2 regions of the Alteromonas sp. DY56-G5 genome follow, and region 1 is predicted to be linked to the other one. Evidence: predicted binding sites of a transcription regulator. Region 1 holds the regulator's gene; the other holds the start of a gene.

The links. Region 1 encodes LexA, which represses DNA repair genes until DNA is damaged. Its sites were predicted from a motif close to TACTGTATNNNNATACAGTA; they were not measured.
Region 2: a site for LexA is predicted at 3,720-3,739, ahead of NO989_RS13535 (recombinase RecA). Genes of this name have one in related genera too.

The regions. Positions count from the first base shown of each region.
Region 1 covers NZ_JANHZQ010000007.1:43,682-49,712, forward strand. Annotated here, with positions in the region: gene ctaD (cytochrome c oxidase subunit I) at 1-994, opposite strand, end outside; gene coxB (cytochrome c oxidase subunit II) at 1,004-2,167, opposite strand; gene lexA (transcriptional repressor LexA) at 2,750-3,376, opposite strand; gene NO989_RS05270 (hypothetical protein) at 3,489-6,031, opposite strand, start outside.
Region 2 covers NZ_JANHZQ010000026.1:57,829-63,859, reverse strand. Annotated here, with positions in the region: gene NO989_RS13545 (error-prone DNA polymerase) at 1-1,433, opposite strand, end outside; gene NO989_RS13540 (DNA polymerase Y family protein) at 1,470-2,957, opposite strand; gene NO989_RS13535 (recombinase RecA) at 2,957-3,706, opposite strand; gene NO989_RS13530 (hypothetical protein) at 3,954-4,463, opposite strand; gene NO989_RS13525 (DUF885 domain-containing protein) at 4,466-6,031, opposite strand, start outside.

The DNA of each region.
Region 1 (6,031 bases):
ACATTTCCATGTACACCGGCATGCCCGTGGTGAACATATGGTGAGCCCACACAACAAAAGAGAGCAGCGCAATCGACGCCGTGGCGTAAACCATAGACGCGTATCCAAACAGCTGCTTTCGAGAGAAGGTAGGAACAATTTGCGAGATAATGCCGAAAGCGGGCAAGATCATAATGTACACTTCAGGGTGCCCGAAGAACCAGAAAATATGCTGGAACATAACCGGGTCGCCGCCACCAGCAGCATCAAAAAAGCTCGTGCCAAAGAACTTATCAGTTAACACCATGGTAACCGCACCGGCGAGCACTGGCATTACCGCAATCAGCAAGAATGCCGTGATAAGCCACGTCCATACAAACAGCGGCATTTTCATCCAGGTCATGCCTGGCGCACGCATATTAAAGATGGTCACAATCACGTTAATCGCACCCATAATGGATGAAATACCCATGATGTGAACAGAGAACACAAACAACGCTGTCGAATCGCCACTGTAAGTCGTTGAAAGGGGCGCGTAGAAAGTCCATCCAAAAGCAGGGCCGCCGCCTTCCATAAAGAGCGAGCTCAATAGAATGAGAAAGGCACCTGGTAAAATCCAGAAGCTCCAGTTATTCATGCGCGGTAACGCCATGTCAGGGGCGCCGATCATCATGGGAATAAGCCAGTTTGCGAGCCCAGTAAAGGCTGGCATTACTGCACCAAATACCATGATAAGCCCGTGTACCGTAGTCATTTGGTTAAAGAAGTTTGGCTCTACAATTTGTAGACCGGGTTGGAATAGTTCAGCGCGGATCACCATGGCCATCGCACCACCAACTAAAAACATAATAAAGGCAAACCACAGGTAAAGTGTGCCTATGTCTTTGTGGTTAGTGGTAAACAACCAACGCGTTATCCCTTTAGGAATATGATCGTGGTGTTCATGGTCATCATGTAGGTGACCGTCATGAGGCGCAGAGGTATCTGGCGAAATAACTTCAGTTGCTTTGCTCATTGTCTGCTCCTAGTTTCCGTTTGCCACTGCGTTGACATCTTTGGCTTGAACCATATCGCCAGTTTTATTGCCCCAGGCATTTCGCTCGTAAGTGACTACGGCGGCAATTTCCTTAAGACTTAGCATTTTTCCAAACGCTTGCATGGCTGTTCCTGACTTTCCATGCAGCACGATGTCAATGTGACCTTGCTGATCTTCTAGTGCCATCTTGCTGCCTTTTAATGCCGGGAACACGCCAGGTAAACCTTCACCATTTGGCATATGGCAAGCAGCGCACGTTGCGTTGTATACTCGCTCGCCCTCTTTCATCAGTTCATCCATAGACATATTCATAGAAAGTAGACGCTGCTCTTCTTCTTTTGCTTTACGAACAATCTCTTCTTGTTCGCCCATCCACTTTTCAAACTCGGCGGGTTCTTTAGCAATTACCACAACCGGCATATAGCCGTGGTCTTTACCACAAAGCTCTGCGCACTGTCCGCGATAAATACCCGGCTCATTCACCTTGGCCCAAGACTCGTTAATAAAGCCGGGGTTGGCATCTTTTTTCACGGCAAAGTCAGGAACCCACCAAGAGTGGATAACGTCGTCAGAAGTAATAAGAAAGCGTACTTTTTTCCCAGTAGGAATAACCAAGGGACGGTCGACTTCCAGCAGGTAGTTATCTGTTTTCTGAAATTTGTTTTCTATTTGCTCGCGCTGAGTGGCGAGTAAAGAATAAAACTCTACATCGCTATCCATGTACTTGTAGTGCCATTTCCATTGAGAGCCTGTTACTAACACCGTCATGTCAGGCTCAGACGTGTCTTCCATAGCAATTAGAGTATTCGCTGCGGGTACCGCCATGAAAATAAGAATAAGGAAAGGAATAACGGTCCAAGCAATTTCGACCTTCACGTTTTCGTGAAAATTAGCTGGCTTGGCACCACGGGACTTTCTATGTAGATACATTGAAGCGAACATCACGCCAAAAACTACAACCGCGATACCTACACAAATGAAGAACATCAACATATGGAGGTCGTATACCTGCCCACTGATGTCGGTAGCACCGCGTCTCAAATTAAGCGAAGAGGCTTCTTCGCTTGCTTCTTGCGCAAAAAGCAAAGGGGAAAAAAGCAAAATTGGTATACTAGAACACCATTTTGCGAAAACGGTCGTTAGTTGTTTCACTCAGCACCTCCGTAATGGCGTGGTCAAAGACGCTGATTAATTTGCGCGATGCCCTACCAAATGGTTTGCGAACGATTGACCCATAACCTCAACTTGTAAAACAAATTTAGAGTCATTGTTATTATTTTGTTAATCTCTGTATAAGAATTGCGCAATAATGTCGTGCCGTCTAGTCTTTTCTATTAAAAATTTAACGAAGTGGTTAATTTTTAATCATTTACTAAAATGGTCGCGGGGAATTTCACGTGCAAAAAGAGAAAGCCATTGCTGTGGGATGCCCTTGGAATCAAACAGGCATTTTGAACACGGGGTTAAAGTAAGTGCTCGACTAACTAGTTAAGAAATCAATAAGTAATCGATTACTCAATGTCGATTTCAAACAAAATTCAAAATAAAAAATGGAAAATACTTGAAGCATTCATAGAAAGAATAACGTGAGTAATGATAAAAATAAGCGCGCAGAAAACCAACAGGTTTGCTGGGCAGGATAAAACCTAAGTTGGCAGATTGAAGAAAAAAACAGGAACAAAAGACATAAAAAAAGCGGCTAACGCGCCGCTTTTATACAAACAAGCTAAAATACTACATCCAGTCAGCGTTTCTGATCACACCCACCGCAATGCCTTCTATCGCAAAATGTTCAGTCGCCAAATCAACTTTTATTGGTGCAAACTCATCATTCTCAGCATGAAGCAATACTTCACGCCCGCGTTTCTCTAGACGCTTTACGGTGACGTCTTCATCTACACGCGCCACAACCACCTGACCGTTGTGTACATCAGTGGTGCGATGAACAGCGAGAAGGTCACCGTCTAAAATACCAATGTCTTTCATGCTCATACCGTTGACGCGTAGCAAAAAGTCGGCATGGGGTTGAAACAGTGCAGGATCTACTTTGTAGTGCGATTCAACATGCTCTTGCGCCAAGATCGGCTCACCAGCTGCAACACGCCCAATTAACGGTAGGCCTTCTTCTTCTTGTGCGTCGTTATCAAGAGGGATATTGAGCTTAATGCCACGAGACGTACCAGGCAAAATTTCAATCACGCCTTTACGCGCCAATGCTTTCAAATGTTCCTCTGCTGCATTAGCAGAACGAAAGCCAAGCTGACGGGCTATTTCCGCACGAGTAGGCGGCATTCCCGTTTCTAACATGGTTGTTTTAATAAGTTCTAAAACTTCGGTTTGTCGAGCTGTGAGTGGGCGCATAAAAGACCTGTCTGTTCATACAGTTCCTGTAAGTATATACACCTAAAACTAAATAACAAGCACTTGCCGCGTCTTTTGCGATCTGCAATAGCCTACGACAAGTGCTTTCCTCTTATTTTACGAGAAGAGCCATGTTCGGGTTACTAATTTGTAACTCCAGCTCCCCATCACTATTTTGACGTGTGCGCATGCCTTCAACATTATCGAGCCCAAGTCCAGGGCTTTGCCACACCACATTGCCTTTATTATCAACCTCAACCACGCGATATGCGATGCTGTCATAATAATTGTACGAATAGTCATTCTCGTTAGGCTGGTAGATAGCGAGAATCGACTGATTAGACGACGTCGTTGGAACAGCCGCTATATACTGAGGGTAGAATGACGGTGCTATAGTGTCTTTGAGTTCTAATGCATCGCTCGCCACGTCATAAACATTGATGGTGTTGTAGTTTCTATTTAAACACGCAAATTCAAGTTCGCTATCACTATCAAAATTTACCGTGAGCAATTGGTCACAATTGGTTTCCAATTCATTCAATCCAACAAATTCACCATCCTGCATTTTATAGAGCTTGAGCGAACTATAGCCCCCAACAGCAAAATAATGCACACCGTCTTTTTCAGAGGCAGCAAGCGCATTAATTGAAAAATCGTTAATGATTGAGTCGATAAGCACCTGATTCTCGATATCAAACGCTTTAAGTCGATTGTTCTCAATAATAACTGCATCGGCGTAACTATCGTTATTTACGTCAATGGCTTCAATAAACGAAATTTCACTATTCTGATTATTGTTCAGTGTCCACTGAATAGCGTTATCTGTAAGTCTCACGACATTAAACGACGAACTATAATCCAGTGCCCCTATTAGTAACTCACCCACACCGTCATTGTTGTAGTCTGTAACGACCGGTTTGCTATAGTTATAGACATCTTCGCCAACCTCAGCACTTATCGCAAAGTTATCCTCTTTATCTACCGATAAAATCTGAATAGATGATTCGTAACTACTTGTATCGCTAACAAAGACGGCTCTTTCATCATTATCGCCATAAGGTGCCCAACCCGCGGCATGATATCTACTCGCGCGCGGCGCACCTTTTATATCTGACAAGGCATATTCACCGTTGGCATCTTGTTGCGCTACTAAAATTTGATTCTCACCAGTCCAAATAATGTCGTCCACATTGTCATTGTCTAAATCGTCAATGAGAAGTGACATGCCACTGTAAGTGTTGTGGTTAAGAGCCCACTGCTCAGAGATTTGTCCCGCTTCTAATGCAAAACCTCTAACTTGTCCCCACTGACACTCGGAGACAACCACTATTCCTTCTGTAGCTGGGCTTTCTTTACTATAGGCGATATCACAAATGTCACCATGTTCCGCCGTTGCCAAACTGCTTTTCGATACTGCAGAGTAGATTGAGATATCATTCCAACTATCGGCACCGATGATTTCATCTACACCATCGTTATTCATATCACCCAGCACAACAAATGCGTCGCTGAACCCGCTACCGTATAGCCATTGGTTGGCACCGCTTTCGATATCAAATACATAACCATTGTTCGTTACCATTTCTATCGATGCGTCATCATCTACGTTACCAAAAGCAAGGTTATTGACGCCGTCAATATCGTACTGTTGCAACTGCTCACCTGTGCGAACATCTACAATGGCAATAGAAGTCGCATTGTAATATTCGCTCCCATATAAATAAGCAACTTCATCAACCCCGTCACCATTGATGTCATAAAATAAGCCAGAAATAATACTATCTTCAATAATAAACACCGCTTCTGCGTTACTTTCGCGGTCTTTTATTACAGACAATCCCTGTTGAGTAAGAAGGTAGATTTCATCATTATTGTCACCATCAACATCTTGGGTATGCACGCTTCTAATTTCGCCTTTAGTAGGCAGTTTATACGGATACACATAGGTATTTTTAAGCGTATTACCTTCTAGCGAAAATGCGCCCACGTTGCGAGCATTTACCGTGATAAGTTCACTTGCACCATTGGTCGAAGCAATAGCAAAGCCGTGATTATAAATTGGTGTCATCACAGTAGTACGAGCATAAGCCGGGGCCTTGTCCGCATAAGAAGTGATTTCGAGCGTTTGTTGGGATTCAGTTCCGTCTAAGCTAGCGAAACTAAACATATAAGTTTGAGCGTTGAAAAGTTGATTCGCAGGTACATTCCAGGTCATCAGACCTTCCGCATTTAACGAAGCACCGGGAGGCGCTGAAATAAGCTCTCCCGCGACGTCATCGTCAACTCTGTCTGGGTCACTCATCGATACGGTAAACTCTACGTATCCGCCCGCAGTTACTACTTCAGGCATATTCGATGCAGTGAGCGTCATAGGAGAATTGCCGATCTCAACGAAAGTAGGCTGGGATTCAACAACGTTAATACCGTCTGACACCACCATGGTAACTTTAACTTCATCACCGAAGACTGCGCTGTAAGGTGGCAGCGTGGTACCATTAACATCGTCAAGGACTACACCATTTACATACCAGCGAAACGAAATCACCAGCTCTGAGTCGGGAGTATCTGAATCATGATAGTAGCCAGGCTCAACGGTGACTTCATCTGTGGTATAGACAGTCTCATAGGCATAGTAATAAGGCTGATTCACTACAG
Region 2 (6,031 bases), on a different contig from region 1:
TGTTGCGACAAATGTCGGGGCGTGCCCAGTAAAGCTTCGGTAAGGGTAATTAACTGCTGCACCCTAGGCTCTTCAGGGTTTAGCCCAAGCCCTGCCAGCTGGGATTTCCACGGAATAACGCTGTCTCGGCGATTAATCTGCTTTACCACAAAATCAAGCTGTGATTCGCTAAAGCCCAGCGCCTTGCCCACATCTTTAAACGCTGACTTGAAGCGATAGCAAATAACCGTAGCCGCGATAGCGGTTCTTTCCCGGCCGTACTTTTGATAAATGTATTGGATGACCTCTTCACGGCGTTGATGCTCAAAATCCACATCAATATCTGGCGGTTCGTTACGCTCTTTGGAAATAAAGCGCTCGAACAGCACACTTATTTGCCTTGGGTCTACTGCGGTTATTTCCAAGCAATAGCACACTACCGAGTTGGCCGCAGAGCCGCGCCCTTGATACAAAATGCGTTGTCGCTTGGCAAACTGAACAATGTCGTAAATGGTTAAAAAGAAATACTCATACTCTTGCTCGGCAATAAGCGTAAGTTCTTTTTCTATGGTTTGGCGGATATCAGGGGTTATACCTTCAGGAAAGCGCACTTTTATGCCGGCCTCTACACGTTCCCGCAAATACGAAGTGGGCGTATACCCTTCAGGTACAAGCTCTGCAGGATAGTGGTAGCGCAGCTCTTCTAAAGAAAATGTGAATGCGTGGGCAAGGGCATTGGTATTGGCAATCCATTTCTCAGGGTAAAGCTTCTTAATTTTTTGTACGGTTCGCAGACTACGCTCTGCATTACTCAACGCATCCCGACCTATTTTATCTACACTGGTATGCACGTTAGTAGCATGCAATACATGTTGAAGCGGCAGTCTGTCAGCGTGATGCATGAGTACACCTGTACAGGCAATAACAGGGAAAGGGTAGGCAGACTGCAGATGATTGTAATGCGCAAACCTGTGGTGATCCCGTCCGTCTAATAGGCGCTGAGCGCCAATATAGGCATCAATACTAGGATGTTTTTGCAGCCATTCAGCCCAATGCTTGTCTTTAGCTTCTTTGCCGCTTGGTAACCAAATGAATTTGCAATGGCGAATGGTACGCAAGTCCCACTCAGCAAGTTGATATTCACCTTTATCAGAGCGACGCCTCGCGTTAGTAATAATTCGGCACAGTTCGCTATAGGCCGCTTTGTTCGGGCACAACAGCACAAAAGATAAAGTGTCATCAAATACAAAGTAACTACCCACAATAAGCGTAATCGGTAGACCCTGATGCTTAATTTCATCGAAAGCTCGTACTACTCCCGCCACTGAGCATTCATCGGTAATGGCAAGCGCGTCGTAACCAAGGAAAGATGCCGTGGTAACAAGCTCTGCGGGGGAAGAGGCACCGCAAAGAAAGCTATAATTGCTTTGGCAAAAGAGCTCACTGTATTTCATGATATAGCCTTTACCCTTTTCTTTAACCGCATACCGCTAACAAAAAAGGCCCTGCACCCACCAGCGGCTCTCTTCATCTTTAAACACTAAAAGCCTTACGCATTGCTCAGTTTGGGCGATGAAATAATCACGCTTTGTTGGGCTGTCATGCCACCACTCACTGTGTAATCGCACGGGGCCAAAGCAAATTTGGGTAGCCTGAATAAGCGGTTTAGGTACATCAAAGGTGAAGGTAGGCGTAATGTCACTGCTATAAGCGTAATTACCGGCACAGTTACCGACGCTCGGCTCCGTCACCGTCATATATTCAAATTGATGGCTGTCGGCAGCGCGAGGTTGAAACGTACTGTTATCGCCTAGCTTCGCGTTTAAGCGCCCAATTAATTGCTTTTGTGCAATATCGTTAAATCTGTCGCTAAAAAAATCGCCATTCTGCGTATCCATTTCTTCAAATTGCTGACAGGTAAGCGCAATGGCTGTAGCTGGCTCAGGCAACACCAGACTCTCAGTTTTAAGACTAAATAACGGCAGCCAACTTTTTACTGATGACTGAGGAAGCGCCGAACGTATATTAATATCCATTACAGGTGCTTCTCTGAAATGAATATGTACGCTGATGCTGGATGTATATAAGTTTCTTGCCCGTAAATAGTGAGATAAATGCTCAAACTGCTGGGTGACAAAAGGGGTTAGATGCTGCGTGTTTTCAATATCAAAAGGCAAGAGGATAAAATTATCGAAGTGCTCCAAAGGCCTAAATAACGTAACGCGTGGAAAGGTTTCTCCCCTTAACGCAGTAAGATACATAATGGTGTCATTGTCAAAGCGCCGCCCCAGCTCTTGTACCGGCATGGCAAGCAACTGTTGTACGCAGGAAACGCCCACCCTTGCCAATGAGTCAATGACCTTGGGAGATAGAGCCGTAATAGAAAGCGGGCACGCACTTAGCGCTTTTTTTATGTCATCGGATGTATGTAAGTAGGTATTAAATTTATGAAGCGCTAATACTTTTGCGGCCTCAATTGTCCATGCGCTAGCAAAATGATAACGAATATCTGCTTCAGCCAGAGCTTGAGTTAAGGTTTTCCACAGTGGCGTATGGCCGCCATAGTAATGAGTTAGATTATCTAGCCTTACTGCCAGACCGCTGACACTATTCGAGTGAATGTGGTTGTCTAATACGATGTCAGAAGCCAGTGGGTAAAGCCGATGGGCTAACTGCGTCAGCATATGCTTTTCGGCTTCTTCACTGAAAGGCAGAATATGTACGTAAGGGCATAGCGCCGCCGCTTGAGCTAGCCCATGCCCAATTTCAATACCTTCTTTTTTCGCAATATCATTACACTGCGTAATTTTGTTTGTTTTACTGCAGTACACTGCAACGGGAGTATTCGACGCTAACGCTGAATACTGGTTGTTAGTTTCGTGCTTCGACAACTGGCTATGTGCACGCTTACTTCTAGCCGCTTTGATATGGCTGTCTAAAGTTAGTTGATAGCAGTAAATATAAGCCCACAGCATCATTAGCTCACAGAGTGTAATGCCTGATCGGAAAGCGTGTTGTGTGCCATGGCCCATTTAATGGCGTGATTGTCGGGGGTCCACCGATGGGAAATAACAATGTTATCTTTGGGCCACCCATGACGCTGCTTGCGTATGTTCACTGCCAAAGCGTGGGGTTTACCCTTTAGCGCAATATCCAACGTAATGGGTAATGCACCGTCGCTTTGATTCGAAGGAGTGGCTTGTGAATCACTTAAGCTGGCCTTCGGATAACCTAACTGTGAGGCCTGCTGTTGCGGTGGAGTATACAGTAAGCACAGCGCATCATTATGCGTTGCTGCTACCTGTAGGCGTCGTGCTTCTTTTTGATTTACAGCATTACTCCACAGCACTACGCAATGGCAAGCCGTACTTTTTAAACATTGCTCTGCTGCCCACAACGACTCTTGTTCAGAACCTGGTTTTACTACCAGCACTTGTTGCGCTTTAAGCCCCAAGTTTTCTAACCACGGCGACTGTAGTAGCCCGGGAGGGTTAATAAATACCACCAGCTTATGCGTACGGTGTTGGCATATAGCCTGTTTAAAGAGTGAAAGTTCACCCATGCCGGTTAACGAAGAGATACGGACAAGACCTGTAGATGCAACGCCACCGTTAAGAGCTTTATCCAGACGCGGAAAACCCAGTGAAAACTTGGTTTCACTTTGTCTCTGATCTCTGGCCCGCCAAATATGCGGGTGGTTATTAAGCACGGATAACGATTTATTCATGGTACTCAAAATGAACTGTATTTTTATACAGTATTATAGTGCAGCAATAACCCTTTTCAAGACAAAAGGTTTTTGGCTTGTTGTTTTAAGTGCTAACTTACTGATTAGTCTGGAAAGGTAAAAAGATTAAACTTTTAAAAGTGTAGGAACATGGCTAGGGTCGCTGACCTTACTACATAGCAAAGCAGACGACCCTGCCATACAGTTAGCGCTGTATAAGCGCTAACGAGGGACATAGAGTAAAATGTTACTCTTCAGATGGTTCTTTTTGAGCCTTTGTAGTCGTGCCACTTACTGTTGCTGTAACGGTTTGGCAAAAAGCAATGAAGCCGTCGGCGGTATTTTTTGACCACACCATACGTACGTTGCTAGGGAGTGCTTTCACCACCTCACGAATTTCCTCAAGCGTCACTTCTTCATTAAGCAGCACCTTATTCAGTGACTCCTCAAATGACATGCCTTTCTCACAACAGGCCATGACGATTGTCGAAAAGTTGCGCATAAGCGGGTGCAGCGCATTGTATTGAGTATGGTCGATAAGGCGGCTTTTATAGGCACTTTCAATACGCGCAGTAAGATTTTTCTCTAACGCATCTGTAACAAGAACAAGGTTGCGATAAGCATACGTAACCTTGTTGTTGGTCTGTTTATTCGAGTGACGCAATAGCGCCAGCTCTTTCTGTAAATTCTGCGCTCGCAGCACAAAGTAAATTAAAAACAGGATAAGTAATCCAATAACACCAAATGCAACGATCATGTTTATTGTGCCTTTTGTTCTTCTATAAACGTATTGATGTTTTGCTCCAAGATAAACAATGGAACTGAGCCGTTTTCTAACACGGCGCGGTGGAATTTACGCACATCAAAACGCTCGCCTAATGCTTTCTCTGCCTTCTTGCGAAGGCCTTTAATTTTGATTTCACCAATCTTGTAAGACAAGGCTTGCGCTGGCCAAGAGATATAGCGGTCTATTTCAGTATTTACGTTGTGTTCTGAAAGCGCGGTGTTTTCCATCATATAATCAACCGCTTGTTGACGGCTCCAGCCCATCGTGTGCATACCGGTATCCACAACCAAGCGACACGCACGCCACATTTCGTAGCTTAAGCGACCGAAGTTGTCGTACGGCGTTTCGTAAATACCTGCTTCAATACCTAAAAACTCAGAGTACAGACCCCAGCCTTCACCAAACGCTGAAATATAGGTGTTACGACGTACCATAGGTAAGTCTTCAAGCTCTGCTGCCAACGATATTTGAAGATGGTGGCCAGGCACTGCTTCGTGCAAGGTCAGTGCAGGCAATGCATACAAAGGGCGCTTATCGAGGGCATAAGTGTTTACCCAGTAATATCCAGGCTGATCATCGCGGCTAGGATGAATGTAACGGCCCGTTGTATATTTGGGCGCGATAGCGTCTGGTACAGGCGCTACACCGTAGGGTGTTCTTGGCAGATACTCAAAGAGCGAAGGAAGTTTTGCGTCCATTTTCTTTGCAATAAACGACGCCTCTTTTAGTAAATCTTCAGCGCTGGTGGCATAGAATTGCGGGTCTTCGCGTAAAAACGTAATGAATTCGTTAATGTCGCCATCAAAGCCAAGCTCATCCACAATTTGCTGCATTTGCGCGCGAATGCGTTTTACTTCAGACAAACCTAAATCATGGATTTCCTGAGGCGTCATATCCGTGGTGGTGTAATGCTTGGCTCTATTGGCGTAATACGCCACGCCATCAGGCCAGTTATTCGCGGCAATATCTTCACGGGCGTTGGGAATGTATTCATCTACCATGAAATCGTAGAACATTTGATACGCAGGCAATACGCTGCTATTTATGGCAGCCTTGCCTTGCTCCGTTAGCGCTGATTTTTGCTCGGCAGTAAAGTACTCTGGGAAACGGGTAAATGGAGAATAAAAGCCACTGTCCTCGGCGTTTTCAACAATGTATGACGCCACCGAGTTCTCAAACCCTTTCAGCACGACTTTAGGTTGCGTGTAGCCTTCTTTTAGCGCCTGTTTCATGTACGCAATTTGTTGGTCAAAATAAGGTTTCAGCGCATTTAGGCGGCTAATGTAGGCCTGATAATCTTCTACGCGCTTAAAGGTGGATAAATTAGGAAGCGAGGCCATTGCACCGTGGAAGCCATATTCTGAATTGATAGGCACTAAATGCGCGCGATACGTATATTCGTCCACATAGTTAGCTAAACGATATTGTTGCATCAGCAAGGCAATATAAGCATCAGTAGAGATGTCTTCTTTTTTATACTGACTTAAGGCCTTTTGAAAAGTACGCCATTGTTCATTTTGTGCTTTCAGGGCTTTGGG